One region of the Enterobacter cloacae complex sp. 385G4 genome, then DNA from elsewhere that is predicted to be linked to it. Evidence: predicted binding sites of a transcription regulator. Region 1 holds the regulator's gene; each other region holds the start of a gene.
The links. The regulator LexA, encoded in region 1, represses DNA repair genes until DNA is damaged. The targets are predictions, from matches to a motif close to TNCTGTATGTACATACAGNA.
Positions count from the first base shown of each region.

Region 1 (10,190 bases):
TCTGTTCTAAGCCATGCTGCCGGAAAAGTTACAAGTATGTGACGAACCCCTCAATACCTTAGTAACGGAAGCGGTTATTGCGCTGATAAGTCGGCAGTTTTGGCGCTTTAATCGCCCGTATTACCCACACCACGGCGATAGCCAGCAGCAGCCACGGCAGCAGTTTGATCGTCAGGGCAAATAATCCGCCGATAAACATAATTACCGTGGCCACAACGAGCGCGGCCAGAATGCCGAGCAGCGACACGCCCGTGACCATCAGCATGACAAAAAAGCCAATCACAAAAAGTAGTTCAAGCATGGTGCTCTCCCACGAGTTCCCGAATGATGCTGCAATCATTACAAGAATCATGCCAAAGCTAACCTATTGTTCTTAAAGCAAAACGCCCCGCGAGGATCCGCAGGGCGTGGTGAATTTGACGATCTTTTAGCGAAATTATCGCTTATCCGCCACCAGCCGCAGCGCATGTTCCAGCACCTCAATATCGGCACCAGCTTTATGCGCGTTCTCACTGAGGTAGCGACGCCACTGGCGCGCGCCCGGAATACCCTGGAACAGGCCAAGCATATGGCGGGTGATGTGGCCAAGATAGGTGCCATTGCTCAACTCGCGCTCAATGTAAGGGTACATGGCACGCACGACGGCAACAGGATCGGTGTCTGCGCCTGCAACGCCAAAGATTTCGCGGTCGACGGTCGCCAGAATGCCCGGATTTTGATACGCCTCGCGCCCGACCATCACGCCATCCATATGCTCAAGGTGCGCTTTCGCCTCTTCCAGCGACGTAATACCGCCGTTGATTGACATCGTCAGGTGCGGGAAATCACGTTTCAGCTGGTACACGCGCGGGTAGTCCAGCGGCGGGATCTCACGGTTCTCTTTCGGGCTAAGGCCTGAAAGCCAGGCTTTGCGGGCGTGGATGATAAACATCTCACACTCGCCTTTCCCTGACACCGTATTGATGAAATCACACAGGAATTCGTAGCTGTCCTGGTCGTCGATGCCGATACGGGTTTTGACCGTCACCGGAATGGAGACCACATCGCGCATCGCTTTGATGCAGTCCGCCACCAGCTGTGCGTTGCCCATCAGACAGGCGCCGAACATGCCGTTTTGCACGCGGTCGGAAGGGCAGCCAACGTTCAGGTTGATCTCGTCGTAGCCGCGTTCTTCCGCCAGCTTTGCACACTGGGCCAGCGCGACCGGATCGCTGCCCCCCAACTGCAGCGCAACCGGATGCTCTTCTTCACTGTATGCCATGTAGTCGCCCTTACCGTGAATAATTGCGCCCGTGGTCACCATTTCGGTGTACAGCAGCGTATGGCGGGAGAGCTGGCGCAGGAAATAGCGGCAGTGTCTGTCCGTCCAGTCGAGCATCGGCGCAATAGAGAAACGGTGTGCAGGAAAAGCGGTCTGGTGTTCTGACGACATGGCGAAGTTTTAAGCATCTGGTGGAAAAGGGGCGCTACTATAGCACAAAGAAAAGCCGGAGGCGCAGCGCCTCCGGTGTACTTTAGAACGTCATGCTCAGCTGAGCCCCTGCGCCCCAGGTTTCGTCCTCGCCATACAGGCCCATCAGGTCAACATGAACGGTATTGAACGGCGCGAAACCGACACCGCCGGTAAAGACGTTGCTGTCGTTCCCTTTCATATCCGCACGATAACCGGCACGCACCGCCAGCCAGCTCAGCGGAGTCACTTCAGCACCGACCCCAACATACTGCGACGTATCTTCGCTCTTAAAGCCTTTGGTTTCGGTCAGATCGCCATCGGCGGTCAGGGTCACTAGATCGTTGTGCCAGGCAGCGCCCGCGGTCACCAGAGGACGGATCTGGTAGGTGTCTTTATAGCTCACCACTTCCCCCGTACGCCCGTTGCGGATGCGGATATCTTTGGTGTCGATATCGCGCGACATCAGGTTTTGCCCGCTCACGCCGACCGTCCAGTTTTCGCCAAAATCAGCGGCAATACCGGCATCGACGTTAAAGCCGGTATCGTCTGTACGGTAGCGGCTATCGTTCCACTTATTACTGTCGTAATCGTAGATCGAGGTGGTGTAGTTATAGATCCAGCTTTTTTGCAGTTTTGGCGTCACGCCCACGGAAACCGGAACGCCGCCAAGGTCAAACTGGCGGGCAACGGCAATACCGTAGTCGGAGATAATCGCCGCCCGACCGGACGCCGTTGAGTTGAGGTTTTTAGTGATCTGGTCCGTGCCGTTCAGCGCAGCGTCCAGGGCAACGCCGGCAGCCACCAGATTGCTTCTTTGAATACCGCGCAGATAATCAATATCCTGCTGGTCGATAGACGAACTTACCCGGCCATGGGCGTACCCTTTCGCCATAAAGGCCACGGAAAGCACATCGTTAGGGATACTCACGGCAAGGCCTGCTCCTGCCGTCGCGCGAGCGGTTTTGCCCTTGAGATAGTCCAGCTCATCGGCCAGATCTTTGGCCGCGCCCTGGAACTGGTTGATGGAGCCTAAAGGATTAGTAATAACCTCGATTGGCGTAAGGTTATCAACCACATCCTTATAGTGATTGATTTTGTCGTTGATGGTATCAATCTCATCCTGAAGATTGTCCTCATCCGTTACCTGCACCCCAACGGACGGCAAAATAACCGTCACGTCATCGTCCGGTTTTGCCTTTGCCAGCAGCGCGGGGTTAATTAACGCCCCGCTACCATAATTGCCCGAAGCAACGCCGGTGCCCCCCATCGCGTCGCTACGTGATTCTGTCCAGGTATTGGCTGCTCCCGCCTGATTTGCCATAAACAAGGAGACAGCGATGCTAACCACCGAAAATTTAAAATGTTTTTTCACAGTATGCCCGTCTTATAGTCTGTTATGAAATAACCCCTGTCTGTTATCCCCCAAACAGGCGCGAACTATTGCTGTGAATAAAGATAAAAAGACCCGCTAATTCATTCCCTAAGTAAAACTTCCTTACGGCCTGTTGTAATTTGTGACGGCCCTCAATATTTATAGAAGAGGAAATTATTTTTTCCCAGGTTTTCCATCGTGCGGCCCAAAAAACTGTGGCGGATGGTCTACCCAGCGATCTTCCCGCGTGGCGGCATAAACTGGATTGAGCGGATAGTAGATGCGGTTGTGCTTCTTGTTGGCCTCCCCCACCACCAGTAGCCGAACCTCTTCCTCTGTGTTGTTGATAAAGGTGTGGCACACCCCCGTTCCGGCGGGAAAGCCCACGCTGTCTCCGGGTTCGAGTTTCCACAAATAACCATTAATCCAGGCTTCAGGATAGCCCTCAAGCACGTAGATAAACTCTTCTTCGTCACTTTCCGCATGGGGATAGGACGTCCGACGCCCCGGCGGTAAACGTTCATGATGAATGCCTATACGCCTGAGGCCCAGGCTGCGCGCCAGCGGCGATCCAATGGAAAAAAGCTCGTTACTGTCGGGGTAGGTGGCGTCATCTGGCCCTTCTACGTCGCGCCAGTGCTTGATACAGTCTGGTTTTTTCATGGTTACATTCCCGGTTTGCGATGCGTCAGGTATAGCACAGCCTGGCGGATATCGGTGTTTTTGCCAGAACATGATAAAGTGAGGGTTTTATTTCCCAGAACATCCGAGGTGCTAAATGGATAAGTCCACAAAAGAGCTGTTAGCGCAGGCCGAAAAGCTGTGCGCGCAACGCAATGTGCGCCTGACCCCGCAGCGCCTTGAAGTCTTGCGCCTGATGAGCCTGCAACAGGGGGCGATCAGCGCCTACGATCTGCTCGACCTGCTTCGCGAAAGCGAGCCGCAGGCTAAACCGCCCACGGTGTATCGCGCGCTGGATTTCCTGCTGGAACAAGGGTTTGTGCATAAAGTCGAATCCACAAACAGCTATGTCCTGTGCCATCTTTTCGATCAGCCAACGCATACATCGGCCATGTTTATCTGCGATCGTTGCGGCGTAGTGAAAGAAGAGGGAGCGGAAGGCGTAGAGGACATTATGCACACGCTGGCGGCAAAAATGGGTTTTGCCCTGCGTCATAACGTGATTGAAGCGCACGGGCTGTGTTCTGCATGCGTTGAGGTGGAAGCCTGTCGGCATCAGGATGCGTGTCAGCACGACCACACTATTCTGGTGAAGAAAAAGCCGCGTTAAGGACAAAAAAAAGGCGGCTTAGAGCCGCCTGTGTGGGTCATTCAGCGCTACCAGCGGTAGTCGTTACGGGTTTCCCAGTCTTTGACTTCGTTTTCCGCCTGATCTTTCGCGTAGCCGTAACGTTCCTGAATTTTACCGACAAGCTGATCGCGCTTGCCTTCAATGACGGTCATATCGTCATCAGTCAGCTTACCCCACTGTTCTTTCGCTTTACCTTTGAACTGCTTCCAGTTGCCGCCGATTTCGTCTTTATTCATCATCGTGTCCTCTTAGTTAAGCGTCGGGTCGTAACGTCCGTTACGTTCTTTTCTGCTGGACGTGATAATAATTGTAGTTGAGGATTCGGCAGTTGATTTCATATTCGGAATCTTTAACCGTCACGATATATCGTGACGGGAAGGAAGCCAGGTATTATTTTGCCAGTGGCGATGCCAGATAAAGGCAAGCGAGAGGCCGCGCAGGGAGAGAAAGACCGCAAGCGCCAGCCACAAACCGTGATTACCCAGCCACGGAAGCGTCAGCAGCGTCAAACCAAACCCCGCCGCCGCAACCGCCATACTGTTGCGCATTTCCGCTCCGCGCGTCGCACCGATAAACATGCCGTCCAGCAGATAACACCACACTCCCCCCACCGGCAAGATCACCTGCCAGACGATGTAGTGGTCCGCCAGTTCGCGTAAAGCCGGGATCGAAGTGAGTAATGCAATAATGTGACGGCCAAAACAGGCATAAATCAGTGCAAACGTCAGCGCGACCAGTCCCGCTTGTCGACAGGCTGCCCGCCAGACATCCCTAAGCTGGCCACTTTCCCGCGCGCCGTACGCCTGCCCGGAATGCGCCTCAACGGCGTAGGCGAAGCCGTCCAGCGCGTAGGCGGTAAACGTCAGCAATGTCATCAGGACCGCATTCACCGCGACGATCTCAGGCCCAAGACGGGCACCAAAAACCGTCAATGCGCCAAAACAGAGTTGTAGCAGAAGCGAGCGCAGCATGATGTCACGGTTGAGCGCCAGCAGTTTACGGATATTGCCGCGCCATGCGGTTTTCAGCATTACGAGGGATATCCCGCGCAGGGCCAGCACGCGCCAGACCATCCACAGCCCAATGAGTAAGGTTCCGTATTCGGCAATCGCCGTCGCCAGTGCCGCCCCGCGCACGTCCATATGCAGGCCCATCACCAGCCAGAGATCGAGCACAATGTTGAGAAGGTTTCCCACGACCAGCAAAATCACTGGCGCACGGGCGTATTGCACACCCAGTAACCACCCCAGCAGAACCAGGTTTGCCAGCGAAGCGGGCGCGCTGAGCCAGCGGATTTCCAGGAAGCGACGCGCCTGCTCCAGTACCGCCTCGCTGCCACCAACGACATGGAGCGCAAGGTCTATCAGGGGCGTGCGCAGTAAAACAATGAGCGCCCCCGCGCCAAGCGCCAGGATCAGCGGCTGCACCAGCGCACGCGCCAGACGTAACGGATCTTTCGCACCATACGCCTGTGCCGTGAGCCCGGTAGTACTCATACGCAAAAAGAGCAGCAGCATAAACAGGAAGCTGGTTGCCGTCGCGCCAATCGCCACGCCGCCAAGATAAACAGGGGAATCGAGATGACCAATAACGGCCGTATCGACCAGACCCAGCAAGGGCACGGTGATATTGGAGAAAATCATCGGCAGGGCAAGACGCCACAATGCCTTATCAGATGCCGTCAGCAGTGACATGAGAGATACCGGGAAGGGTAAATGAAGCAGGCTACAGCGGAAGCGTAGCCTGTCAGGAAGAGATTACAGCCATTCGCCGTTACGAATCACGCCAACAGCCAGACCTTCAATAGAGAAGCTCTGTTCGCGGAGGTCGACCACAATCGGGGTGAACTCGTTGTTTTCGGGCAACAGCTGAACGGTGTTACCCTGTTTTTTCAGGCGCTTAACGGTCACTTCGTCATCAATGCGCGCAACCACCACCTGGCCGTTTCGCACATCCTGCGTTTTGTGAACGGCCAGAAGGTCGCCATCAAGAATGCCGATGTCTTTCATCGACATCCCGCTAACGCGCAGCAGAAAATCAGCGCTCGGCTTGAACATACCAGGATCGACCTGGTAGTGACCTTCAATATGCTGTTGTGCCAGCAGCGGTTCACCTGCGGCAACGCGGCCTATCAGCGGAATGCCCGTCTCTTCTTCCACCAGCAGGCGGATACCACGCGACGCGCCTGACACAATCTCAATCACACCCTTACGCGCCAGCGCTTTCAGGTGTTCCTCGGCAGCATTCGGAGAACGGAAACCCAGACGCTGCGCGATTTCCGCACGCGTGGGTGGCATACCCGTCTGGCCGATATGATCCCGAATGAGATCAAACACCTCTTGCTGCCTGGTCGTTAATGCTTTCATTCCGCCCCCTGGGTGTATATACAGTTATGCTGTGAGTATATACAGTCAAAGGCGATTTTGGAACCAAAAACTGCACAAAAAACCAGGGACTTAATTATTCCTCGAGCATCATCGGAAATGTGACCAAAGCAGCGTGACCCAGGTAATGGCTGCGGTGATAATCGCCAGCAGGACAGCGGCGGAGCCCATATCTTTCGCGCGGCCAGAGAGCTCGTGAAAATCAGAGCCGATTCGATCGACCACGGCCTCAATAGCGCTATTGAGAATTTCCACTATCATCACCAGAAGTACGGAACCGATGAGAAGCACGCGGGTAATGGCATCTACATCAAGGAAACAGGCGATGATAACCGCGACGATAGCGGCGACACCTTCCTGGCGAAAAGCAGCTTCATTGACCCACGCGGCACGGAAACCTTTCCATGAATAGCCGGCGGCTTTGATGATACGCGTCAACCCAGTGGTATTATTGGCCATTAAAAGAACCTTTTTTAAAAAAGAGCGTCAGTAACAGGAGCTGCAGCGCGTTTCGCTGCCGCCTGAAGTATGACGGGTAACAACAGAAATTTTGCGCGCTTTCTGTTATCCTTGCGCCGCAATTGCATTATTAACCAGAGGCTTTACATCGTTTATGTCCGGCTGGCCACGAATTTACTACAAATTACTTAATTTACCATTAAGCATACTGGTAAAAAGCAAGTCTATCCCAGCAGAACCCGCGCTGGAACTGGGGCTCGATACGTCGCGCCCTATTATGTACGTTTTGCCTTATAACTCTAAGGCAGACCTGCTAACGCTCCGTGCCCAGTGTCTGGCGCATGATTTACCCGATCCGCTTGAACCACTGGAAGTTGACGGCACTTTGCTGCCGCGCTACGTGTTCATTCACGGCGGGCCGCGCGTGTTTACCTATTACACACCGAAAGAAGAGTCCATCAAGCTGTTCCACGACTATCTCGACCTGCACCGCAGCAATCCTGACCTGGATGTGCAGATGGTGCCGGTATCGGTGATGTTTGGTCGCCGTCCGGGCCGCGAAAAAGGCGAAGAGAACCCGCCGCTGCGCATGCTTAACGGCATTCAGAAGTTCTTCGCGGTCTCCTGGCTGGGACGCGACAGCTTTGTGCGCTTCTCCCCTTCCGTCTCCCTTCGCCGAATGGCGGACGAGCACGGCACTGACAAGATCATCGCGCAAAAACTGGCGCGCGTGGCGCGTATGCACTTCGCCCGTCAGCGCCTGGCGGCCGTAGGGCCACGTCTTCCGGCGCGTCAGGACCTGTTCAACAAGCTGCTGGCCTCCAAAGCGATCGCCCGCGCCGTTGAAGACGAAGCGCGCAGCAAGAAAATTTCCCATGAGAAAGCCCAGCAGAATGCCATTGCGCTGATGGAAGAGATTGCCGCGAACTTCTCCTACGAGATGATTCGCCTGTCCGATCGTATTCTCGGCTTTACCTGGAACCGCCTGTATCAGGGCATCAACGTGCATAACGCTGAGCGTGTACGTCAGCTGGCGCACGATGGTCATGAGATTGTCTATGTCCCCTGCCACCGCAGCCACATGGACTACCTGCTTCTCTCCTACGTGCTCTATCACCAGGGACTGGTACCGCCGCACATTGCCGCCGGTATTAACCTGAACTTCTGGCCAGCAGGCCCGATTTTCCGCCGCCTGGGTGCGTTCTTTATTCGTCGTACCTTCAAGGGCAACAAGCTCTACTCCACCGTGTTCCGCGAGTATCTCGGCGAGCTGTTCAGCCGCGGCTACTCCGTAGAGTACTTCGTGGAGGGCGGGCGCTCCCGTACCGGTCGTCTGCTCGATCCGAAGACCGGCACGCTGTCGATGACCATTCAGGCGATGCTGCGCGGCGGTACGCGTCCAATCACGCTTGTGCCAATTTACATTGGCTATGAGCACGTGATGGAAGTGGGCACGTACGCCAAAGAACTGCGCGGCGCGACCAAAGAGAAAGAGAGCCTGCCGCAGATGCTGCGCGGCCTGAGCAAGTTACGCAACCTGGGTCAGGGCTACGTAAACTTTGGCGAGCCGATGCCGCTGATGACGTATCTGAACCATCATGTTCCGGATTGGCGCGAGTCTATCGATCCTATCGAAGCGGTGCGTCCGGCCTGGCTGACGCCAACGGTGAACGGTATCGCGTCCGAGCTGATGGTGCGCATTAACAACGCCGGTGCGGCCAATGCGATGAACCTGTGCTGTACGGCGCTGCTTGCTTCACGTCAGCGTTCCCTGACCCGTGAACAGCTCACGGAGCAGCTGGACTGCTATCTGGACATGATGCGCAACGTGCCGTACTCGGTTGATTCGACAGCCCCTTCTGCTACCGCCAGCGAGCTTATCGATCACGCGCTGCAGATGAATAAGTTCGAAGTCGAGAAAGATACGATCGGCGATATCATCATTCTGCCGCGCGAGCAGGCCGTACTGATGACGTACTACCGCAACAACATCGCTCATATGCTAATGCTGCCGTCGCTCATGGCGGCCATTATCACCCAGCATCGCCGTATTTCACGTCAGGAGCTGTTGCGCCACGTTGAGACGCTCTACCCGATGCTTAAAGCGGAGCTATTCCTGCGCTGGAGCAAGGAAGAGCTGGCCGTTGAGCTGGATAAACTGACGGAAGAGCTGCGCCGTCAGGGGCTGATCACCGTTGCGAACGACGAGCTGCACATCAATCCGTCACGCTCCCGTACCCTGCAACTGCTGGCGGCCGGTGCGCGCGAAACGCTGCAGCGCTACGCCATTACGTTCTGGCTGCTGAGCGCGAACCCGTCCATCAACCGCGGCACGCTGGAGAAAGAGAGCCGGACGCTGGCGCAGCGCCTGTCCGTTCTGCACGGCATTAACGCCCCGGAATTCTTCGACAAAGCGGTCTTCAGCTCGCTGGTGCTGACGCTGCGTGACGAAGGCTTCATCAGCGATACGGGCGATGCCGAGCCGGAAGAGACGCTGAAGGTTTACCAGATGCTGGCTGAACTGATTACCTCGGATGTGCGCTTGACGATTGAGAGCGCCACGCAGGGCGAGTAACACAATGCCGGGTTATGGCCCGGCCTGATGCCCTGGATAATAAAAAAGGCCCGGTAAGCGCTAACGCTACCGGGCCTTAGTTTTGAGCCTTGTTAAATCACCGCATTCAGCTCAGCAGCGTAAAGGCAATCATCCCGACAATGGCCCCGGTGGTGCCGAGGATGGTTTCCATCAGCGTCCAGGTTTTCAGGGTTTGCGCTTCGGTGGCGCCAGTAAACTTGCCGAACAGCCAGAAGCCAGCGTCGTTAACGTGAGAGACCACAATTGACCCGCCCGCGATGCAGATAGACAGCGCGGCCATCTGGGCACCGGAGTAGTTGAGCTGTTCAATCACCGGCATCACCAGACCCACGGCGGTTAAGCACGCCACGGTGGCGGAACCCTGAATGATACGCACCGCCGCAGCCAGCACGAAGCAGGTTACCGCAATCGGCAGGCCCATTCCGGTCAGTGCTTCACCCAGAGCCGGGCCCACGCCGGAATCCACCAGCACCTGTTTGAACACGCCGCCGGCACCGATCACCAGCAGGATAATACCCGCAGGCTGCAGCGCGGCACCACAGATCTCCATCACGCGGTCTTTCGGCATACCCTGGCGCATCGCCAGGCCGTAAATCGCCACCAGACACGCCACC
Region 1 is NZ_JBXWDD010000009.1:60,682-70,871, forward strand. Features, by position in the region: gene pspG (envelope stress response protein PspG) at 59-301, opposite strand; gene dusA (tRNA dihydrouridine(20/20a) synthase DusA) at 437-1,432, opposite strand; gene AC2FAJ_RS19405 (conjugal transfer protein TraF) at 1,515-2,774, opposite strand; gene AC2FAJ_RS19410 (cupin domain-containing protein) at 3,000-3,488, opposite strand; gene zur (zinc uptake transcriptional repressor Zur) at 3,604-4,116, shown strand; gene AC2FAJ_RS19420 (CsbD family protein) at 4,164-4,373, opposite strand; partial or broken gene AC2FAJ_RS19425 (hypothetical protein) at 4,423-4,497, opposite strand; gene dinF (MATE family efflux transporter DinF) at 4,494-5,831, opposite strand; gene lexA (transcriptional repressor LexA) at 5,895-6,503, opposite strand; gene AC2FAJ_RS19440 (diacylglycerol kinase) at 6,612-6,980, opposite strand; gene plsB (glycerol-3-phosphate 1-O-acyltransferase PlsB) at 7,135-9,555, shown strand; gene gntU (gluconate transporter) at 9,662-10,190, opposite strand, start outside.

Region 2 (10,190 bases), on a different contig from region 1:
TGCGTTTTTGCCACCACGCTTCGGCTCTCTGGCGACATTGATCTTCTGGTTTTGGACGGGAAAAAGGTTTCCAGCTCGTTATTGCGCGGAGCTGACAGCATTGAGTTAGATAACGGGCCGCATCAGCTGGTGTTCCGGGTCGAAAAAGCAATCGGCCTGACTAACCATGAGCAGCGAATGTACATCTCTCCGCCGCTGATTGTCAGCTTTAATACCCGGCAAATCAGCCAGGTGAACATTACCCTGCCTCGCCTTGAAACGGAGAAGGAATCAGCGGCCTTCGACGCCTCGCCGCGCGTTGAGCTGCTGGACGGGAATGCAATGCCGATCCCGGTCAAGCTGGATATTCTGGCGTTGACCAGCGCCACAAAAAGCCCGGACTACGAGGCCGCAACGCAGGTCTATAACAAAGCCGGCAAACGCGCCTCCCTTCCGCAGTTTGCCACCATGATGGCGGACGACAGTACGCTGCTATCCGGCGTCTCGGAACTGGACGTCATTCCGCCGCAGTCCCAGAGCCTGACGGAACAGCGCCTTAAATTCTGGTTCCAGCAGGCCGATCCCGACACGCGGGCCCGGTTTTTACAGTGGGCAAAGCAACAACCTTCATCTTAAGCCACATTTTTTACGCCTTTCTCTTGCAGCGTCAGACGGTTCCCGTCATCGTGTAGTCAGTTAACCTGATGGATATGATTATGGAACTGACAACACGCACGCTGCCTGAACGCAAACATATTGCGCTGGTGGCGCACGATCACTGTAAACAAATGCTGCTTAACTGGGTTCGCCGCCATCAGCCGCTGTTGGAAAAGCACGCCCTGTCAGCGACCGGCACTACCGGTAACCTGATCCAGCGCGAAACGGGTCTGGAGGTGAATGCGATGCTGAGCGGCCCGATGGGCGGCGATCAGCAGGTCGGGGCACAGATTTCCGAAGGGAAAATTGATGTGCTGATCTTCTTCTGGGATCCGCTGAATGCGGTTCCGCACGATCCGGATGTCAAAGCGCTGCTGCGTCTGGCAACGGTGTGGAATATTCCGGTGGCGACGAACCTGTCAACGGCGGATTTCATCATTGAATCACCGCAGTTTAACTCGCCGGTTGAGATCCTTATTCCGGACTATCAGCGCTATCTTTCCGAGAGACTGAAGTAGCTTTTTTGCCGGGTGGCGGCTACGTCTACCCGGCCTGGAAATCTTGCCTGACGCCGTTATGGCTTCCGCGCCACCGGCACATCAATACTCTTCAGAATATCGACAAACACGGATGGCTCCTCTTTATTGAACAGCAGCCACACGCGATGACGCGCGCGGGTGATGGCCACGTACAGCAAACGTCGTTCTTCGGCATCCGGGAAGTCTTCCGGCACCGGCAGCAGGGCCTCTTCCATGACCGACTCGCGGGCCGGAGCCGGGAATCCGTCGCTGCCCTCCTTCAGCCCCACCACAATCACATAATCGGCCTGCTGCCCTTTGCTGGCGTGAATGGTCATAAATTCAAGCTGCAGTTTCGGCCAGCGGGTAGCGGCTTTTTCCAGCGCAGCAGGCTTAAGGTGATGATAACGCGCCAGCACCAGGATACGTTCATCGGGTTTCGCATAGCCGCTGAGCTTGTCCAGCAGCGGCTCCAGCTGGTCATCCGCCAGCAGGGTGACCGCTTTTTTATCCCCTGCCCGCAGGCTGTTTAGCGGCTTGGCCAGCTGGTGCGGGTTCTGCTGGATAAAGCGGTTGGCGATCTCACCAATCCGTGAATTGAAGCGGTATGTCGTGTCCAGATCGCTGCGGTCGCCTTCGCCAAAATAGTGGTGGAAGGCGGTCGTCAGTGAAAGCTGCGCCCCGCTGAAGCGGTAGATGGCCTGCCAGTCGTCCCCCACCGCAAACAGCGAGGTATGTTTATTTTGCGCCCGCAGCGCCGAGAGCAGTGCCGCACGCTGGGGTGAGATATCCTGGAACTCATCCACCAGAATATGCTTCCACGGGCTGACAAAGCGCCCCTTCTCCAGAATGACGATCGCCTGATGGATAAGACCGGAGAAATCAACGGCATTTTCCTCTTTCAGCGCGGTTTTCCAGGCTTTCAATAGCGGAGCCATCAGCTTGACCCGTTTTGAAAACAGATCGCGGATCGCCTCCGGCGCGCTTTCAATCATCTCTGCCTGCGAGCCGCCGTGCATCCGCATCAGGCTGACCCAGCGGTCAAGACGCGAGCCGAGCCGACGCGCCAGTTTTTCATCCTGCCAGAAGCTGCCCTCCGGCACCTCCCAGTTGAGTTCCTCTTCCAGCCATTGACGCCACCCTTTCGCCTGCGCCTTTTTCTCACTGCACTGCTGACGCCACGTTTTAATAAACAACGCCTGTCGCGCCTGCGCGTCGTTTTCCAGTTTACTGATGGCAGGCACTTTTTTACTGCCCTGCTGAATGATATGCAGCGCGAGGGCATGGAAGGTTCTGGCGGTAATATCCCGGGTGTGCAGCCGTTCCTGGATGCGTTCGTCCATCTCCTGTGCCGCCTTACGGCCAAAAGCCAGAAGCAGGATCTGATCGGCAACGGCCTCCCCGGTGGTGAGAAGCCAGCCCGCACGCGCCACCAGCACCGACGTTTTACCGCTTCCAGCCCCCGCCAGCACCAGCAGCGACTGCTCGCCGTTCACCACCGCGCGCGCCTGAGCAGGGTTGAGCGGTGAAGACTCCACCGTACTGAAAAAGTCGGCGTATTGGGTGAGCATGGCGTCCGTCCAGGCCTGGTTATGCGCCAGCCGGCTTTTATCCATATCGTTCAGCCAGGCCTGGCACTGACGCCAGGCATCGCGACAATTGTCGAACTCATCAAGACGCGTCACGGAGAGCGGCAGCGCCGAAAGTGCCTGTCGAATCTTTTGCTGCAGACCGGCGGTCTGCTGGCGCGTCAGCCACGTTTGCTGCGCGTTGCTTTGCGCGATATCGTCCAGCACCTGCTGCAGCACCTGAGCGGCAATCACGCTCATGTCGTGGCTCCACTGCTGCCAGAGCGCGTTCAGGTGATGGTGGAAACGCTGGGTTTCCGCCCACTCGGTACCGTGAAGGCGCACGACTTTGTCGTCAGGCAGAACGAACTCGAGCTCGCCCCACACCAGCCCGCGCTTGCAGTGAATAGCCAGAAGCTGATTAAACGGAATAAGGTATTCGTGGCGTTCTCCGGAGACTTTAACCCCGGCGTTGAGCAGAACAACTCTGTCATAGGGGTGTTGCGCCAGGCGTTTGCCTAAAGAAGTTGCTTTCAGTTCCATGTCCCGCCAAATCCACGAAGAGATAATTTACCTGACAGTTTAACTGCCAGTTTTAAGGTGCTCCAGCCTAAAAAAACGTTACAATCATTGGGCGTTAATTTTATCGAAAGGAAGTGAGGGTTTATGCGTACCGTTCTGAATGTGTTGAATTTTGTGCTGGGCGGTTTTGCCACCACCCTTTCCTGGCTTTTTGCCACGCTGGTGAGCATCGTCCTGATCTTCACCCTTCCCCTGACCTGTTCCTGCTGGGAAATCACGAAACTCTCGTTCATCCCCTACGGTAACGAAGCTATCCACGTTAACGAGCTGAACCCGGAGAGCAAAAGCGCCCTGATGAATACGGGGGGAACTTTGCTGAACATTATGTGGCTGATTTTCTTCGGCTGGTGGCTGTGCATCATGCATATTTTTGCCGGTATTGCGCAGTGCATCTCAATAATTGGTATTCCGGTCGGGCTCGCGAACTTTAAGATCGCCGCCATCGCCCTTTGGCCCGTCGGGCGTAGGGTGGTTCCGGTCGAAGTGGCCCAGGCGGCGCGTGAAGCGAACGCACGTCGTCGTTTTCAGTAAATAAGGTCTGGCCGCGTTTATGCTAAGTCCACTGCTTCGCCGTTATACCTGGAACAGCGCCTGGCTCTACAACGTCAGGATATTTATCGCGCTTTGCGGCACGGCTGCCCTGCCGTGGTGGCTGAATGATGTCAAGCTCACCATCCCCCTCACGCTGGGGGTGGTGGCCGGAGCGCTGGCGGATCTGGACGATCGCCTGGCCGGGCGTTTGCGGAATCTTGTCATTACGCTCGTCTGTTTTTTTATCGCCTCCGCGTCCGTTGAGTTACTTTTCCCCTGGCCGTGGCTGTTTGCTCTGGGCCTTACACTCTCCACCAGCGGGTTTATTTTGCTGGGCGGTCTGGGGCAGCGCTATGCCACTATCGCCTTTGGGGCCCTGCTGATCGCCATCTACACCATGCTGGGCGTTTCCCTGTACGACCAGTGGTATCAGCAGCCTGTGCTGCTGCTGTTGGGCGCCATCTGGTATAACCTGCTGACGTTAACCGGCCACCTAATCTTCCCGGTTCGTCCTCTGCAGGATAACCTTGCCCGCAGCTATGAGCAGCTAGCCCATTATCTGGAACTGAAATCCCGGCTGTTCGACCCGGATATCGAGGAAGAAAGCCAGGCGCCGCTTTACGATCTGGCGCTGGCAAACGGCCAGCTGGTCGCCACCCTTAACCAGACGAAAGCCTCGCTGCTTACCCGTCTGCGCGGGGATCGCGGCCAGCGCGGCACGCGCAGAACCTTGCACTACTATTTTGCCGCTCAGGACATTCATGAGCGCGCCAGCTCCTCACACGTTCAGTATGCCGCCCTGCGCGAGAAGTTCCGCTACAGCGACGTCATGTTCCGCTTTCAGCGCCTGCTGTCCATGCAGTCACAGGCATGCCAGCAGCTCGCGCGCTCCATTCTTTTGCGCACGCCCTATCAGCACGACTCCCGCTTCGAACGCGTGTTTAGCCATCTTGATGCGGCGCTCGACCGCGTGCAGGCCAGCGGAACGTCACCGGAACAGATCAAAGCGCTGGGTTTTCTGCTCAACAACCTGCGGGCGATTGATGCTCAGTTGGCGACGATTGAGTCCGAGCAGGCGATGGCACTGCCGGGCAGCGAGGTGGATAACCAGCTTGCAGATGACAGCGTGCACAGCGTGAGCGATATGTGGCTAAGGCTGAGCCGCAACTTCACGCCGGAGTCGGCGCTGTTTCGTCACGCGGTGCGAATGTCCCTGGTCTTATGCGTGGGGTATGCTTTTATCCAGATAACCGGTTTGCACCACGGCTACTGGATCCTGCTGACCAGCCTGTTTGTCTGTCAGCCGAACTATAACGCCACCCGACACCGCCTGGCATTGCGTATTATCGGCACCCTGGTCGGCGTCGCGATCGGCCTTCCGGTGCTCTATTTCGTGCCGTCCATTGAAGGACAGCTGATCCTGATCGTGATCACCGGCGTGTTGTTCTTCGCGTTTCGCAACGTGCAGTACGCCCATGCCACAATGTTCATCACGCTGCTGGTTCTGCTCTGCTTTAACCTGCTGGGTGAAGGGTTCGAGGTCGCCCTGCCCCGCGTACTCGATACCCTGATTGGCTGCGCTATCGCCTGGGCCGCCGTCAGCTTTATCTGGCCGGACTGGCGTTTCCGTAATCTACCGCGCGTGTTAGACAGGGCTATGAACGCCAACTGCCGATACCTGGACGCCATCCTTGAGCAGTATCATCAGGGCCGCGATAACCGCCTGGCTTACCGGATAGCGCGCCGCGATGCGCACAACAGCGATGCGGAACTGGCCTCGGTGGTCTCTAACATGTCAACGGAGCCTCGCGCCACGGCCGAGATTCGTGAGACGGCTTTCCGTCTGCTCTGCCTGAACCATACCTTCACCAGCTATATTTCCACGCTGGGCGCCCATCGCGAAAAACTCACCAACCCGGGCATCCTCAATCTGCTGGATGACGCGGTCTGTTATGTCGATGATGCACTGCATCACCGGCCAGCCGATGAACCGCGCGTGAGACAGGCGCTGGATGAACTTACCCAACGTATTGCGCATCTTGAGCCCGGAAACGACAGCAAAGCGCCTCTGGTGTTACAGCAGATTGGCCTGCTCATCGCCCTGCTGCCAGAAATTTGCCGGCTGCAACAACAAATCGCTACCTGGAGGAGTGATTCTCCAGTGGCTCAGGCAGCGCATTAAACCACTCCGTCAACTCCCGGCGAATGCCGGCCGGGAGTGCCGCCTCATGCAGCCCCTCGATCGCCCCTTCCAGCGCGAATAGCACTTTGATACTCAGCGCTTTATTTTTCGCCCGCATCTTCAGCCAGCTCTCCCTAGCGCCAAGCGCCCGCAGCGTTTCTTCGTTGGTGATGCCCGCTTCAAAGAGCAACACTTCCAGCTGAAAGGTCAGGTTTGGCAGGTCCTTAAGTCGATTGCGCTGATGCCGCTGGTAACGCTCTTTTCTTGCCGCATTAAGTGCGAAAGTGGAGAGCTGAAGCAGACGCTCCCTGTCCTGCCATAGCCCGTCATCCACCCGGTAATAGTTGAGAAGCACCGGACGGCCCCGCTTCATCAGGGTCAAAAAAGACGCGGCATTTTTCACACAGTATTTCGCACTTTCTTCACAGGCGCGGAGGTAGAGCTCACCTTCTGACACCATGGCAAAAACCGCATCATCCACTGCCAGGGTATAGCCGCCGAACAGCGCGCGATGATGAATTTCACCCAGTGGTGACAGGTATTCCTGGGATTTATAAATCCGTTCATAAGATATCTTTTTCATGATATTTCCCTTCAAAATCATAAAGTAACAACGAAATTTCTTACTAGCGGATCCGTTAGCAGGAAAATAGGCAACTTAGCGTCGTTGAGCAAGATGATTTTTCGAAGGACATCAACATTGAATGAATTTTGCGAGTCGCTTTCCGAAAATGAGGTTGATCTTTATGCATGCAGGGGTTACTGTATATCCATACAGTAACTACAGGGCTGGAATGAATATGTACACTTCAGGCTATGCAAATCGCTCAACTTCTCTCTCCTCTACCGCGGGCACTGTCGCGCAGAACACCGTTGGGGGTGCTTCGACGGGGCTTATTAGTGAAGTGGTTTACCGTGAAGACCAGCCTCTGTTGACCCAACTCCTGCTGCTTCCGTTATTACAGCAGCTTGGTCAGCAATCACGCTGGCAGCTCTGGCTGACGCCGCAGCAAAAACTGAGCCGCCAATGGGTGCAGTCTGCAGGCCTGCCGCTGGCAAAGGTTATGCAGATCAACCAGCTTTCTCCCTGCGATACCGTCGAATCGATGATTCGCGCGTTACGCACCGGAAATTACAGCGTGGTGATCGGGTGGTTACCGGAAGAGTTGACGGAAGAGGAACATTTTCGTCTGACCGAAGCGGCTGAAGAAGGGAATGCGATCGGGTTTATCATGCGCCCGGTTCGTCCAGATTCTTATCGCAGAGGACAACTTTCTGGGCTAAAAATTCACTCAAATTTGTATCATTGAGTGAAATTAAGATTTTTCCTGGAATTTTTTTTGACCGCAGGATGCGGTTTTAGTTCCCGGCCTCAAAATTGCGGCAAGGCTTGTCTGGTGCGGTTCTCCTTAATTTTATTGCACAAAATTCGTTCTAAAAATGTTAAATAATAGGTATACGGAACTTTTTTTTTCATATGCCTGACAGACTTCACACTTGTAAGTTTTCAGCTACGTTGTAGACTTTACATCGCCAGGGGTGCTCGGCCTAAGCCGAAGATATCGGTAGATTTATATTTGACCACGCCCCCCGGTGAAGGATTTAACCGTGATTCTCTCTTGAGACCTTCATGGCGAATTTTGGATGATAACGAGGCGCAAAAAATGAAAAAGACAGCTATCGCGATTGCAGTGGCACTGGCTGGCTTCGCTACCGTAGCGCAGGCCGCTCCGAAAGATAATACCTGGTATGCAGGTGGTAAACTGGGCTGGTCTCAGTTCCATGACACTGGCTGGTACAACAGCAGCCTGAACAACGATGGCCCTACTCACGAGAGCCAGCTTGGTGCAGGTGCGTTCGGTGGCTATCAGGTTAACCCGTATGTTGGCTTTGAAATGGGTTACGACTGGTTAGGTCGTATGCCATACAAAGGCGACACCATCAATGGCGCTTTCAAAGCTCAGGGCGTTCAGCTGACCGCTAAACTGGGTTACCCAGTAACTGACGATCTGGACGTGTACACCCGTCTGGGCGGCATGGTATGGCGTGCAGACTCCAGCAACAACATCGCTGGCGACGACCATGACACTGGCGTTTCCCCAGTATTCGCTGGTGGCGTTGAGTGGGCTATGACCCGTGACATCGCTACCCGTCTGGAATACCAGTGGGTTAACAACATCGGTGACGGTGCTACCGTTGGCGTTCGTCCAGACAACGGCATGCTGAGCGTAGGTGTTTCCTACCGTTTCGGCCAGCAGGAAGATGCAGCACCAGTTGTTGCTCCAGCGCCGGCTCCAGCTCCAGAAGTACAGACCAAGCACTTCACTCTGAAGTCTGACGTTCTGTTCAACTTCAACAAAGCGACCCTGAAACCAGAAGGTCAGCAGGCACTGGATCAGCTGTACACCCAGCTGAGCAACCTGGATCCTAAAGACGGTTCTGTAGTGGTTCTGGGCTTCACCGACCGCATCGGTTCTGACGCTTACAACCAGAAACTGTCTGAGAAACGTGCTCAGTCTGTTGTTGATTACCTGATCTCTAAAGGTATCCCAGCTAACAAGATCTCCCCACGTGGTATGGGCGAATCTAACCCAGTTACTGGCAACACCTGTGACAACGTTAAAGCTCGCGCTGCACTGATCGACTGCCTGGCACCAGATCGTCGCGTAGAGATCGAAGTTAAAGGCGTTAAAGACGTTGTAACTCAGCCAGCGGCATAAGTTATCGTCTTATAAAAAAACCCCGCCATGCGGGGTTTTTTATTGTCTGAAGAAAACTAAAATCTATTTTTTGCCCAACAACGCCTGAAGGTCGTTTTTCAGCGACGACATCTGGTTGGCGTACTTCTCTTTATGTTCGGCATCCTCAATCAGCTGCACGATAGTTTCCGACAGGGTCTTACCACGCCGTTGTGCCAGCCCGGCCAGACGCTGCCAAACCACGAACTCCAGGTCGATGGATTTTTTCCGGGTATGCTGATGCTCAGCATTAAAATGCCGTTTACGTCGCGCGCGGATAGTTTGCTTCATCCGGTTTAACAACGCAGGATTAATGTGCTTCTCAATCCAGCCATTGACCTGTACCGGTTCATTTTCGAGGGTCAGCAAAATATCCACGGCTTCTTGCGCAGCGCTGGCTTCGATGTAGCAGGTGATCAGCTCCCCTTCACGGTGCTTTTTGACCAGGTACTTCCATTTCCAGCCGCTTTCGAGATTTTCCAGTTGTTGATATTTCATTGCGATCTCAGTGTTACCACGTAACTCTGTTCAGAATATCAGTTTTTTAGCAATCTGCTGAAAAGAAATCATATCCTGTGAGTGACTGCAGCCAATCCGCCTGCTGAAATACCAATCCTGCTTGGGTAGAGCCCCCCGCTTACGGTATACTCCACGCTTTTACATCTGACTAAAAAACATCAACTTTGACCATTACGAAACTAGCATGGCGTGACCTTGTTCCGGATGCCGAGAGCTATCAGGAACTGTTTGCACAGCCCGATCTCGCAAAAGAACACGAATTCATCCTTAGCGATACGCAACCACGCTTACATTATGCGCTGGAGCAGACGTTAAGCCCGTGGGCGACATCGCCCTTCATGCTGCTGAAAGCCCCGGAAGAAGCGGAATATCTGTCGCTGCTTGGGGATGCCACGCGCCAGCTGCGGCCAGACACCACCGCGGTATTTGGCGGCCAGTATCGTATCGCGGGGCATAATATTACCTTCGGACCGGCGGACCAGGCCGACGGTCGTTTTGCTACTAACGGCGAGGTAATTACCGCTAATTGGGTCGAGGCTGAACAGCTGTTTGGCTGTCTGCGCCAGTTTAACGGCGAGCTTTCCCTGCAGCCGGGGCTGGTGCATCGTGCAAACGGCGGCGTGCTCATCATCTCTCTAAGCACTTTGCTCGCGCAGCCGCTGCTGTGGATGCGTCTGAAAACCGTTGTGACCCAACAGCGCTTTGACTGGGTCGGTTACGACGAGTCTCGTCCTCTTCCTGTCTCCGTGCCGTCAATGCCGCTGTCGCTGACCGTCGTGCTGACGGGTGACCGCGAATCGCTGGCGGACTTCCAGGAGATGGAGCCGGAACTGGCCGAGCAGGCAGTTTACAGCGAATACGAAGACAACATTCAGATTGCCGATGCGGACGACATGGCGCAGTGGTGTCAGTGGGT
Region 2 is NZ_JBXWDD010000002.1:482,358-492,547, reverse strand. Features, by position in the region: gene csgI (curli synthesis inhibitor) at 1-615, shown strand, start outside; gene mgsA (methylglyoxal synthase) at 696-1,154, shown strand; gene helD (DNA helicase IV) at 1,211-3,265, opposite strand; gene AC2FAJ_RS10115 (YccF domain-containing protein) at 3,389-3,835, shown strand; gene yccS (YccS family putative transporter) at 3,855-6,017, shown strand; gene AC2FAJ_RS10105 (TfoX/Sxy family DNA transformation protein) at 5,974-6,600, opposite strand; gene sulA (SOS-induced cell division inhibitor SulA) at 6,818-7,327, shown strand; gene ompA (porin OmpA) at 7,682-8,737, shown strand; gene matP (macrodomain Ter protein MatP) at 8,801-9,253, opposite strand; gene AC2FAJ_RS10085 (AAA family ATPase) at 9,439-10,190, shown strand, end outside.
Region 2: a site for LexA is predicted at 6,778-6,797, ahead of sulA (SOS-induced cell division inhibitor SulA). Genes of this name have one in related genera too.

Region 3 (10,190 bases), on a different contig from region 1:
CGAGAGAGGCCGTGTGCTCGTTCAGCACCTGACAATCGATCAGGCGTCCGCCGCGCTGGGCAAAGGCCTCGCAGAAGACCAGCAGCGCGGTTTTCGAGGCGTTAACCGCACGGGAGAACATCGATTCGCCGCAAAACAGCGTACCTTGCGCCACACCGTACATGCCGCCAACCAGTTCCCCCTTTTCCCAAACCTCAATGGAGTGGGCGTAGCCAAGCTCATGGAGCTGGTGGTAGGCGTTGACGATATCGCGGGTGATCCACGTCCCTTCATGGCGATCTTCGGCACAGCCTTCGATCACCTGCCCAAAGGCGTGATTCAGCGTGACGCGATATGGGGATTTAGCATGGAAACGCTTCATGCTGCGGCTCAGATGGAACTGCGCTGGCCATAGCACGGCGCGCGGGTCGGGAGACCACCATAAAATCGGGTCGCCGGGAGAAAACCACGGGAAGATGCCACGCTGGTAGGCCATTAATAGCCGCGCAGGGCTAAGGTCACCGCCAAGGGCCAGCAGCCCGTTGGGCTCACGCAGCGCTCCCTCCGGCGAAGGAAACGCGATGTTATGACGAGAAAGCTGGACCAGGCGCATGACAGCAAAACTCCAGTACGCGAGTGAGGACGCTACAAATATAGTCTACAGACGCTGTTTGAACTGGTAGTAGCGACCCTGTTTCGCCAACAGCTCTGCGTGACTACCTTGCTCAATAATGTGTCCGTTGTCCATCACAATTATCCGATCAAAACTTGCCAGCCCGCGCAGGCGGTGCGTCACCATCAGGACGGTTTTTCCTGCCATAACGTTTGCCAGTAAATCAAGGATTTGACTCTCGGTTGTCGCATCAAGCCCTTCTGTAGGTTCGTCGAGCAGCATCAGAGGTGCATCATGCAGCAGCGCACGCGCAATGGCCAGACGGCGCAGCTCTCCGCCGGAAAGCTGACGACCGCCTTCTCCCAGCCAGCTGTTCAGTCCTTCGTCCTCAAGCAGCTTTTGCAGTCCGACCTGCTCCAGTACGGCGCGAAGATCATCGTCCGAAGCCTCTGGCGCGGCCAGCAGCAGATTATCGCGCAGGGTGGCGCTAAACAGATGCACGCGCTGTGGAACAACGCTCACGGTCTTGCGCAGGGCCTGCTCGCTGAAATCAGTCAGCAACGTGTTATTAAAACGAATCTGACCGTGCTGTGGGTCCCAGGCGCGCGTCAGCAGCTGCAGCAGCGTCGACTTACCGCAGCCGGTACGGCCGAGGATCGCAATCCGCTGCCCTGCATTAACGGAAAGATTGATACCCTCCAGCGCGTTCTGCGCCTGTTTGTCATAGGCGAAGGTCACGTTATCAAGCGTCAGCGCCACCTGCTCAGGCACGGTGGTTTGCCCGGCACTGAACGTGACTTCAGGCTCCTGTTCGGCAATCTGAGTGATGCGCAGGGCAGAGGCAATCACCTGTCCAAGATGCTGGAAAGCGCCCGTCACCGGGGCCAGTGCCTCAAATGCGGCCAGCGCGCAGAAAACAAAGAGGGCAATAAGAGGGCCTGGCTGGGTATTACCCCCAATCCCGCCGGATGCCAGCCACAGCATGGCGATCACCGCCACGCCGCCGATTAACACCATCAGCGCCTGCGAGAAGGCCGTCAGTTCCGACTGGCGGCGCTGGGCTTCATGCCAGTTCAGCTCCGTACTTTCCATTCGGGCACGGTAGCGCTTGCTGGCACCAAAAATGGTCAGCTCCGCCTGGCCCTGAAGCCAGGAGGTCAGCTGCTGGCGGTAATCCCCGCGCAGCCGCGTCAGGTTTTCCCCGGTGGATTTCCCGGCGCGATAAAACAGCGGCGGCAGAATGATAAGCGTCAGCAGCATAATTCCACCCAGCGTCAGCGCAACGGGAACATCCAGAACGGATAGCCCCAGCGTAACTACCACAATCACCACAAACGCGCCCACTATCGGGGAGATCACCCTCAGGTAAAGGTGGTCCAGCGTGTCGACATCCGCAACGACACGGTTCAGTAATTCGCCCTGGCGAAAACGCGCCAGCCCGGCAGGGGAGAGGGGAAGCAGTTTGCTGAAGGTGTAAATGCGCAGGTGCTGCAGGACGCGGAACGTCGCGTCGTGGCTGACCAGCCGCTCGAAATAGCGTCCGGCAGTACGGGTAATGGCGGTACCCCGCACGCCTGCCGCCGGCAGCATATAGTTGAAGCTGTATAATCCGGCGAACCCGGCTACGGCGGAGGCCGACAGGAACCAGCCGGAAAGCGTGAGCAGGCCGATGCTGGCAAGCAGCGTTACAATCGCCAGCACGATCCCCAGCGTCAGCATCCACTTGTGGCGTTTATAGAGCGCAAGATAAGGCAGCAGAGCACGCATCAGATGTCCTCCTGACGGTTCGCCAGCAGGGCGGCGAACGGCCCCTGCGCGGCAACAAGCGCGGCGTAATTGCCTTGCTCAACAATATGACCGTTTTCCATCACCCAGATCTCATCCCAGTCAGCAATGCCTTCCAGCTGATGGGTAACCATCAGGGTGGTTTGCTGCAGGGAAGCGGCGCTCAGGGCCGCCATGACGCGCTGCTCGCTGTGTGAATCCAGGCTGGCAGCAGGCTCATCCAGCAGCATCAGCTGGCACGGGTTCAGCAGCGCACGGGCGACGGCCACGCGCTGTGCCTGGCCGACAGACAGCCCGGCAGACTGATCGCCTACCACGGTATCGACACCCTGCGGGAGCAGCGGCAGAAATTCACTGACCCACGCGCGGTCGAGAACGGACTGGAGTTCATCTTCACGAGCATCCGGGCGTGCCAGGAGCACGTTTTCGCGCAGCGTGGAAGCAGGTAGCTGAGGGTTTTGTCCGACCCAACTGAGCTGCTTACGCCAGGCGTCGGGATCGAGATTACGCAGTTCAGTTTTGTTTATCCGCAGCGAACCGGTGTAGGCCATAAAACCGGATAACGCATTCAGTAGCGAACTCTTCCCTGAACCGCTGGTGCCGACCAGCACCACGCGTTTTCCGGCGGGCAGGCTAAAGTCCAGCGGGCCAGCCAACACTTTTCCTTCCGGCGAGAGAATGCAGAAGTCGCTCGCGTCGATGGTTACCGGCTCTTTAGCGTTCAGCGCCACGTCACCGCGCTCCGGGTGCGCCAGCGGCGTCTCCAGGAAGGTTTTCAGGCTGTCGGCCGCGCCAACGGCCTGCGCTTTGGCATGATAGAAGGTCCCCAGGTCGCGAAGCGGCTGGAAAAACTCCGGAGCCAGGATGAGCGCGAGGAAACCTGCAGAGAGGGTCACCGCCGTGCCGTAGTGGCCGAAATCCAGCGCGCCGAGATAGGAGAAACCGAAATAAACCGCCACGAGGGCAATCGACAGCGAGGTAAAGAATTCCAGCACGCCGGACGAGAGGAACGCCAGGCGTAACACTTCCATCGTGCGCTGGCGGAAGTCCTGTGATGCCAGGCGAATGTTCTCGGTTTCCGCTTCACCGCGACCAAAAATACGCAGGGTTTCCATCCCGCGCAGACGATCGAGGAAATGTCCGCTCAGCCGGCCCAGCGCCAGGAAGTTGCGGCGGTTGGCATCAGCCGCACCCATGCCGACCATCGCCATAAACAGCGGGATTAGCGGGGCGGTCCCCAGCAGGATCAGCGCCGCCACCCAGTTAACCGGGAAGATGGCAATAACAATCAACAGCGGCACAAAAACCGCCAGCGCCATCTGCGGAAGATAGCGCGCGTAGTAATCGTGCATATCGTCGATCTGCTCAAGGATCAGCGTCGCCCAGCTTCCGGCCGGTTTACCCTGGATCCACGCGGGCCCGGCTTCCTGCAGGCGGTCGAGCACCTGACGACGGATCTCGTAGCGGATATGCTGTCCGGCGTGGAAGCCGACACGTTCACGCAGCCACACCACCCAGGCGCGCAGGACAAAAACCAGGATCAGAACAATAAAGGGCAGCAGGAGCGCTTCGCGGGGAATGTTCTCCATGATCATGTGATTAAGAATGCGGGCCAGCAGCCATGCCTGGGCAACAATCAACAGACCGCTAACGAACCCCAGAAGACGGGAGATCGTAAGCCAGCGGCGGGAAATAACGCTTTGCTGTTTCAGCCAGCGTGTTAACTCTTGTTGACGGGTTTTTTCCATTGCGTATTTTGCAGGTGACGTTATAAGAAATTAGACATCTGCATGTTACACGCGAGCAAAAATAAAGGCGACCTGTGGCCGCCTTTATTTACGTTTGTTACTGACTTGTAAAGATTATTTACCTTGTTCAGCCAGTCCGTCGAGGTAGCGTTCAGCGTCCAGCGCGGCCATACAGCCGGTGCCCGCAGAGGTGATCGCCTGACGATAAATATGGTCCATCACGTCACCGGCAGCGAACACGCCCGGGATGCTGGTCTGGGTCGCGTTACCGTGAATGCCGGACTGCACTTTGATATAGCCGTTTTCCAGCTCCAGCTGGCCTTCGAAGATCGCGGTGTTCGGGCTGTGGCCGATTGCGACAAACAGGCCCGCCACTTCCAGCGTTTCGACGTTATCGGTGTTCTGGGTATCACGAATGCGCAGACCCGCAACGCCCATCTGATCGCCGGTGACTTCTTCCAGGGTACGGTTGGTGTGCAGAACGATGTTGCCGCTCGCCACTTTATCCATCAGGCGCTTAATAAGGATCTTCTCGGCGCGGAAGGTGTCACGACGGTGGATCAGATGCACCTCAGAGGCAATGTTCGCCAGGTACAGCGCTTCTTCCACCGCGGTGTTACCGCCGCCGATAACCGCGACTTTCTGGTTACGGTAGAAGAAACCGTCGCAGGTCGCACAGGCAGAGACGCCGCGGCCTTTGAACGCTTCTTCAGACGGTAGGCCGAGGTAGCGGGCAGAGGCGCCGGTGGCAATGATTAGCGCATCGCAGGTGTATTCACCGCTGTCACCCGTCAGGCGGAACGGACGGTTCTGCAAATCCACTTTATTAATGTGGTCGAACAGGATTTCGGTTTCGAATTTGGCGGCATGCTCGTGCATGCGTTCCATCAGCAGCGGCCCGGTCAGATCGTTCGGGTCGCCCGGCCAGTTTTCCACTTCCGTGGTGGTGGTCAACTGACCGCCTTTTTCCATGCCGGTGATCAGAACCGGCTGCAGGTTTGCGCGTGCAGCATAGACCGCCGCGGTATATCCCGCAGGTCCAGAACCAAGGATTAACAACTTACTGTGTTTGGTCGTGCCCATGAGATCCCCATTGTTGTTGGCAGGCAATGGGCTGGATTGTAGGGAATTTGTTGCCGTAAAAAAAGAGCACTGGGATTTTGCTTTCGATATATGCAATAGCTGCGCCCGATGAATACAGTGCCGTTACGTCACATTTTCTACTGAAAACCGCTCGTTTATAAAGCAGTAAAATGAGGATTAATACCCCCCCGTAATGAATATCCGGCATCTTGTACTAAAAAACGATGTTTTGCTTTGACAATCCCCTGCGCATTTGCGAAAACATTCAAGGAAGAAAAAAAACCGCGTTAACCGTATGCCGCATAGGCATGCACGTAAATGCCATTTTTACCGTGTCAGTGAAATCTACGCATGGCGTGGACAGACGCCATACGTGATGTCGGTGACAGCCTTCGGGCAGCGGTCTTCTTACCAACAGAACCCGAATCCGCATCGCGTCTAATACATAACCAGGCGATGTGATGACTAACGGGTACAGGCTCTGAACAGTGATGTGCACAGGGTCCAGGCAGGAGTAGGGAAGGAATACAGAGAGACAATAATAATGGTAGATAGCAAGAAGCGCCCTGGCAAAGATCTCGACCGTATCGATCGTAACATTCTTAATGAATTGCAAAAGGATGGGCGTATTTCCAACGTCGAGCTTTCAAAACGTGTGGGACTTTCCCCGACGCCGTGCCTTGAGCGTGTGCGCCGACTGGAAAGACAGGGTTTTATTCAGGGCTATACGGCTCTGCTGAACCCGCATTATCTGGATGCCTCACTTCTGGTATTTGTTGAGATTACTCTGAATCGTGGTGCGCCGGATGTGTTTGAGCAATTTAACGCCGCTGTACAAAAACTTGAAGAAATTCAAGAGTGTCATCTGGTGTCCGGTGATTTCGACTACCTGTTGAAAACCCGTGTGCCTGATATGTCCGCCTACCGTAAGCTGCTGGGGGAAACCCTGCTGCGTCTGCCAGGCGTGAACGACACCCGTACCTATGTGGTGATGGAAGAGGTCAAACAGAGCAATCGTCTGGTTATTAAGACGCGCTAACACGGAACAGGTGCAAAATCAGCGTAGTTTGATTACACTCCTGTTAATCCATACAGCAACAGTGCCGGGGAGCCCCGGCGCTGTTGTCCGTTTTAGCAAACAGGCAGGATATGCCTGATACCTGGAGAGCCTTTCTTGAGCCAGGAATACACTGAAGACAAAGAAGTCACACTATCGAAGCTAAGCAGCGGACGTCGTCTCCTCGAGGCTTTGCTGATCGTTATTGCCCTTTTTGCCGTCTGGCTGATGGCAGCCTTACTCAGTTTCAACCCCTCCGATCCCAGCTGGTCGCAAACCGCGTGGCATGAGCCTATCCATAATTTAGGCGGCGTACCCGGAGCCTGGCTTGCGGACACGCTCTTTTTCATTTTCGGTGTGATGGCCTACACCATTCCCGTCATAATCATTGGCGGATGCTGGTTTGCATGGCGTCATCGTCAGAACGATGATTACATCGACTATTTTGCAGTTTCCCTGCGCCTGATTGGCGCCCTGGCGCTGATCCTCACCTCCTGCGGGCTGGCGGCGATTAATGCCGATGATATCTGGTACTTCGCCTCCGGTGGGGTGATTGGCAGCCTGCTGAGCTCTGCGCTACAGCCGATGCTTCACAGCAGCGGCGGTACGCTGGCGCTGCTCTGCATCTGGGCGGCCGGGCTGACGCTGTTTACCGGCTGGTCATGGGTGAGCATTGCCGAAAAGATCGGCAGCTTTATTCTGACGATACTGACCTTCGCGAGCAACCGTACCCGCCGCGACGATACGTGGGTCGATGAAGAAGAATATGAAAATGAGTACGAAGAGGAAGACGATGCGCCGGTGCAACGTCGTGAATCTCGTCGTGCCCGTATTCTGCGCGGTGCCCTGGCGCGTCGCCAGCGCGTTGCTGAAAAATTTGCCAACCCGCTTGGACGTAAAACCGACGCGGCGCTCTTCTCCGGTAAGCGTATGGATGAAGACGAGCAGGTGGAGTACCGCGCAGCGGGTAGTGCAGTCGATCCTGATGATGTGCTTTTCTCCGGCAACCGTGCGATGCCGGGTGATTTCGATGAATACGATCCGCTGCTTAACGGCCATACCGTTACCGCGCCGGTTGCCGCGGCCGCAGCCGCAACGACAGCATCACAGGCGTATGCCGCGCCTGTCGAAGCCGTGATGCCATCCGCGCCGGTTCCGCCTCCGGAATCCGCTATTCAGCAGCCTCAGGTTGCCTGGCAGACCGCGCCGGGTGTCCACACGCCGGAGCCTGTTATCGCGCCGGAACCAGAGAGCTATATCCCCGTGCAGCAGGAGCAGTGGCAGCAGCCTTATCAGCCGCCGCAACCTGAGTATGAACAGCCGCACTATGAGCAGCCTGTGGCCCAGCCTTATCAGGAGTACGTGCCTGAACCGGTTGAACCTGTGCAGCCTTATGTCGAGCCTCAGCCTGAACCTGAGGTGGTGGAAGAGGTGAAACCGTCTCGTCCGCCAATGTACTATTTTGAAGAAGTTGAAGAACGCCGTGCTCGTGAGCGCGAACAGCTGGCGGCATGGTATCAGCCTGTGCCTGAACTGGTGCAGGAACCTGCTCCAAAAGCCCCGTCGGTTTCGGTTCCACCGGTCGACCCGACGCCTGCTGTTGCCCCCGTAGCGGAAAGCGTGAAGCAGGCTACCGCAGCCGCAGCGGCGGCGGCACCTGTCTTTAGCCTGGCAACGGGCGGTGCGCCGCGTCCGCAGGTGAAAGAGGGAATTGGTCCGCAACTGCCTCGCCCTAACCGCGTCCGCGTTCCAACCCGTCGTGAGCTTGCCTCCTATGGGATCAAGCTGCCTTCCCAGCGGATGGCCGAAGAGAAAGCGCGTGGGACGGACTACGAAGATGATGCTGATGAAATGCAGCAGGACGAGCTGGCGCGCCAGTTCGCCGCGCAGCAGAATCAGCGCTACGGCGAAGACTATCAGCATGATGAACCGATGCTGGAAGACGAAGATGACGCGGCTGAAGCTGAATTAGCGCGTCAGTTTGCGGCAACCCAGCAGCAGCGTTACTCAGGTGAACAGCCAGCGGGTGCGAACCCGTTCTCATTATCGGATTTCGAGTTTTCGCCGATGAAAGATCTGGTGGATGATGGCCCGAGCGAACCTCTGTTCACCCCAAGCGTGATGCCTGAAGCAGAGCCTGTGCGTCAGCCGCCAGCGCCGCAGGCACAGACTTACGCGCAGCCGCAGCAACCTGTTCAGCAGCCGTATGCGCAACCGCAGCAGCCACAACAGCAGCCGCCGCAGTACCAGCAGCCAGCACCGCAGCCGCAGGAGAGCCTGATTCACCCGCTGCTGATGCGTAACGGTGATAGCCGTCCGCTGCAGCGTCCGAGCACGCCGCTGCCGTCGCTGGATTTGTTGACGCCGCCACCGGCTGAAGTCGAGCCGGTTGATACGTTTGCCCTGGAGCAGATGGCCCGTCTGGTGGAAGCCCGTCTGGCAGACTTCCGCATCAAGGCGGACGTGGTGAACTACTCGCCGGGTCCGGTGATCACCCGTTTCGAGCTGAACCTGGCGCCGGGCGTCAAAGCCGCGCGTATTTCTAACCTCTCCCGCGACCTGGCGCGTTCTCTGTCGACCGTGGCGGTACGTGTGGTGGAAGTGATTCCGGGTAAACCGTACGTTGGCCTTGAGCTGCCGAACAAGAAACGTCAGACCGTTTACCTGCGTGAAGTGCTGGATAACACCAAGTTCCGCGATAACCCATCTCCGCTGACCGTGGTGTTGGGTAAAGATATCGCCGGCGACCCGGTAGTGGCAGACCTCGCGAAAATGCCTCACCTGCTGGTAGCGGGTACCACCGGTTCCGGTAAATCGGTCGGCGTGAACGCCATGATCCTGAGCATGCTCTACAAAGCGCAGCCTGAAGACGTGCGTTTCATCATGATCGACCCGAAAATGCTCGAACTGTCGGTCTATGAAGGCATTCCGCACCTGCTGACGGAAGTGGTCACCGACATGAAGGACGCCGCCAACGCCCTGCGCTGGAGCGTCAATGAAATGGAGCGTCGCTACAAGCTGATGTCGGCGCTGGGCGTGCGTAACCTGGCCGGTTATAACGAGAAGATCGCCGAGGCGGCGCGCATGGGCCGTCCAATCCCGGATCCTTACTGGAAACCGGGTGACAGCATGGATGCTCAGCATCCTGTGCTGGAGAAACTGCCTTATATCGTCGTGCTGGTGGATGAATTCGCTGACCTGATGATGACCGTCGGGAAGAAAGTGGAAGAGCTGATCGCGCGTCTGGCACAGAAAGCGCGTGCGGCAGGTATTCACCTGGTGCTGGCGACCCAGCGTCCGTCCGTGGACGTTATCACCGGTCTGATTAAGGCGAATATACCGACCCGTATTGCGTTTACCGTTTCGAGCAAAATCGACTCCCGTACCATTCTTGACCAGGGCGGCGCTGAGTCGCTGCTGGGAATGGGTGACATGCTGTACTCCGGCCCGAACTCCACCTCTCCGGTGCGCGTACACGGCGCGTTTGTTCGCGACCAGGAAGTACACGCCGTGGTGCAGGACTGGAAGGCGCGCGGACGTCCGCAGTACGTTGACGGCATTACCTCCGACAGCGAAAGCGAAGGCGGCGGTGGTGGCTTTGACGGCGGCGAAGAGCTGGATCCGTTATTCGACCAGGCGGTTAATTTCGTTACTGAAAAACGCAAAGCGTCCATCTCTGGCGTGCAGCGTCAGTTCCGCATCGGCTATAACCGCGCGGCGCGCATCATCGAGCAGATGGAAGCGCAGGGCATTGTGAGCGAGCAGGGGCACAACGGTAACCGTGAGGTGCTGGCTCCGCCGCCGTTTGATTAACCTTCAGCGATTGCAAAGAAGGGTAAATCAGCAAAAATTAAGCATATTCTTCTGTCGCCTGCCTTCGGGCAGGTCCAGAATAGAAACGGAAACCCCATTTTCGGGAAGACGT
Region 3 is NZ_JBXWDD010000002.1:403,794-413,983, forward strand. Features, by position in the region: gene aat (leucyl/phenylalanyl-tRNA--protein transferase) at 1-592, opposite strand, end outside; gene cydC (heme ABC transporter ATP-binding protein/permease CydC) at 638-2,359, opposite strand; gene cydD (heme ABC transporter permease/ATP-binding protein CydD) at 2,359-4,125, opposite strand; gene trxB (thioredoxin-disulfide reductase) at 4,240-5,208, opposite strand; gene lrp (leucine-responsive transcriptional regulator Lrp) at 5,753-6,247, shown strand; gene AC2FAJ_RS09815 (DNA translocase FtsK 4TM domain-containing protein) at 6,383-10,078, shown strand.
Region 3: a site for LexA is predicted at 6,286-6,305, ahead of AC2FAJ_RS09815 (DNA translocase FtsK 4TM domain-containing protein). Genes of this name have one in related genera too.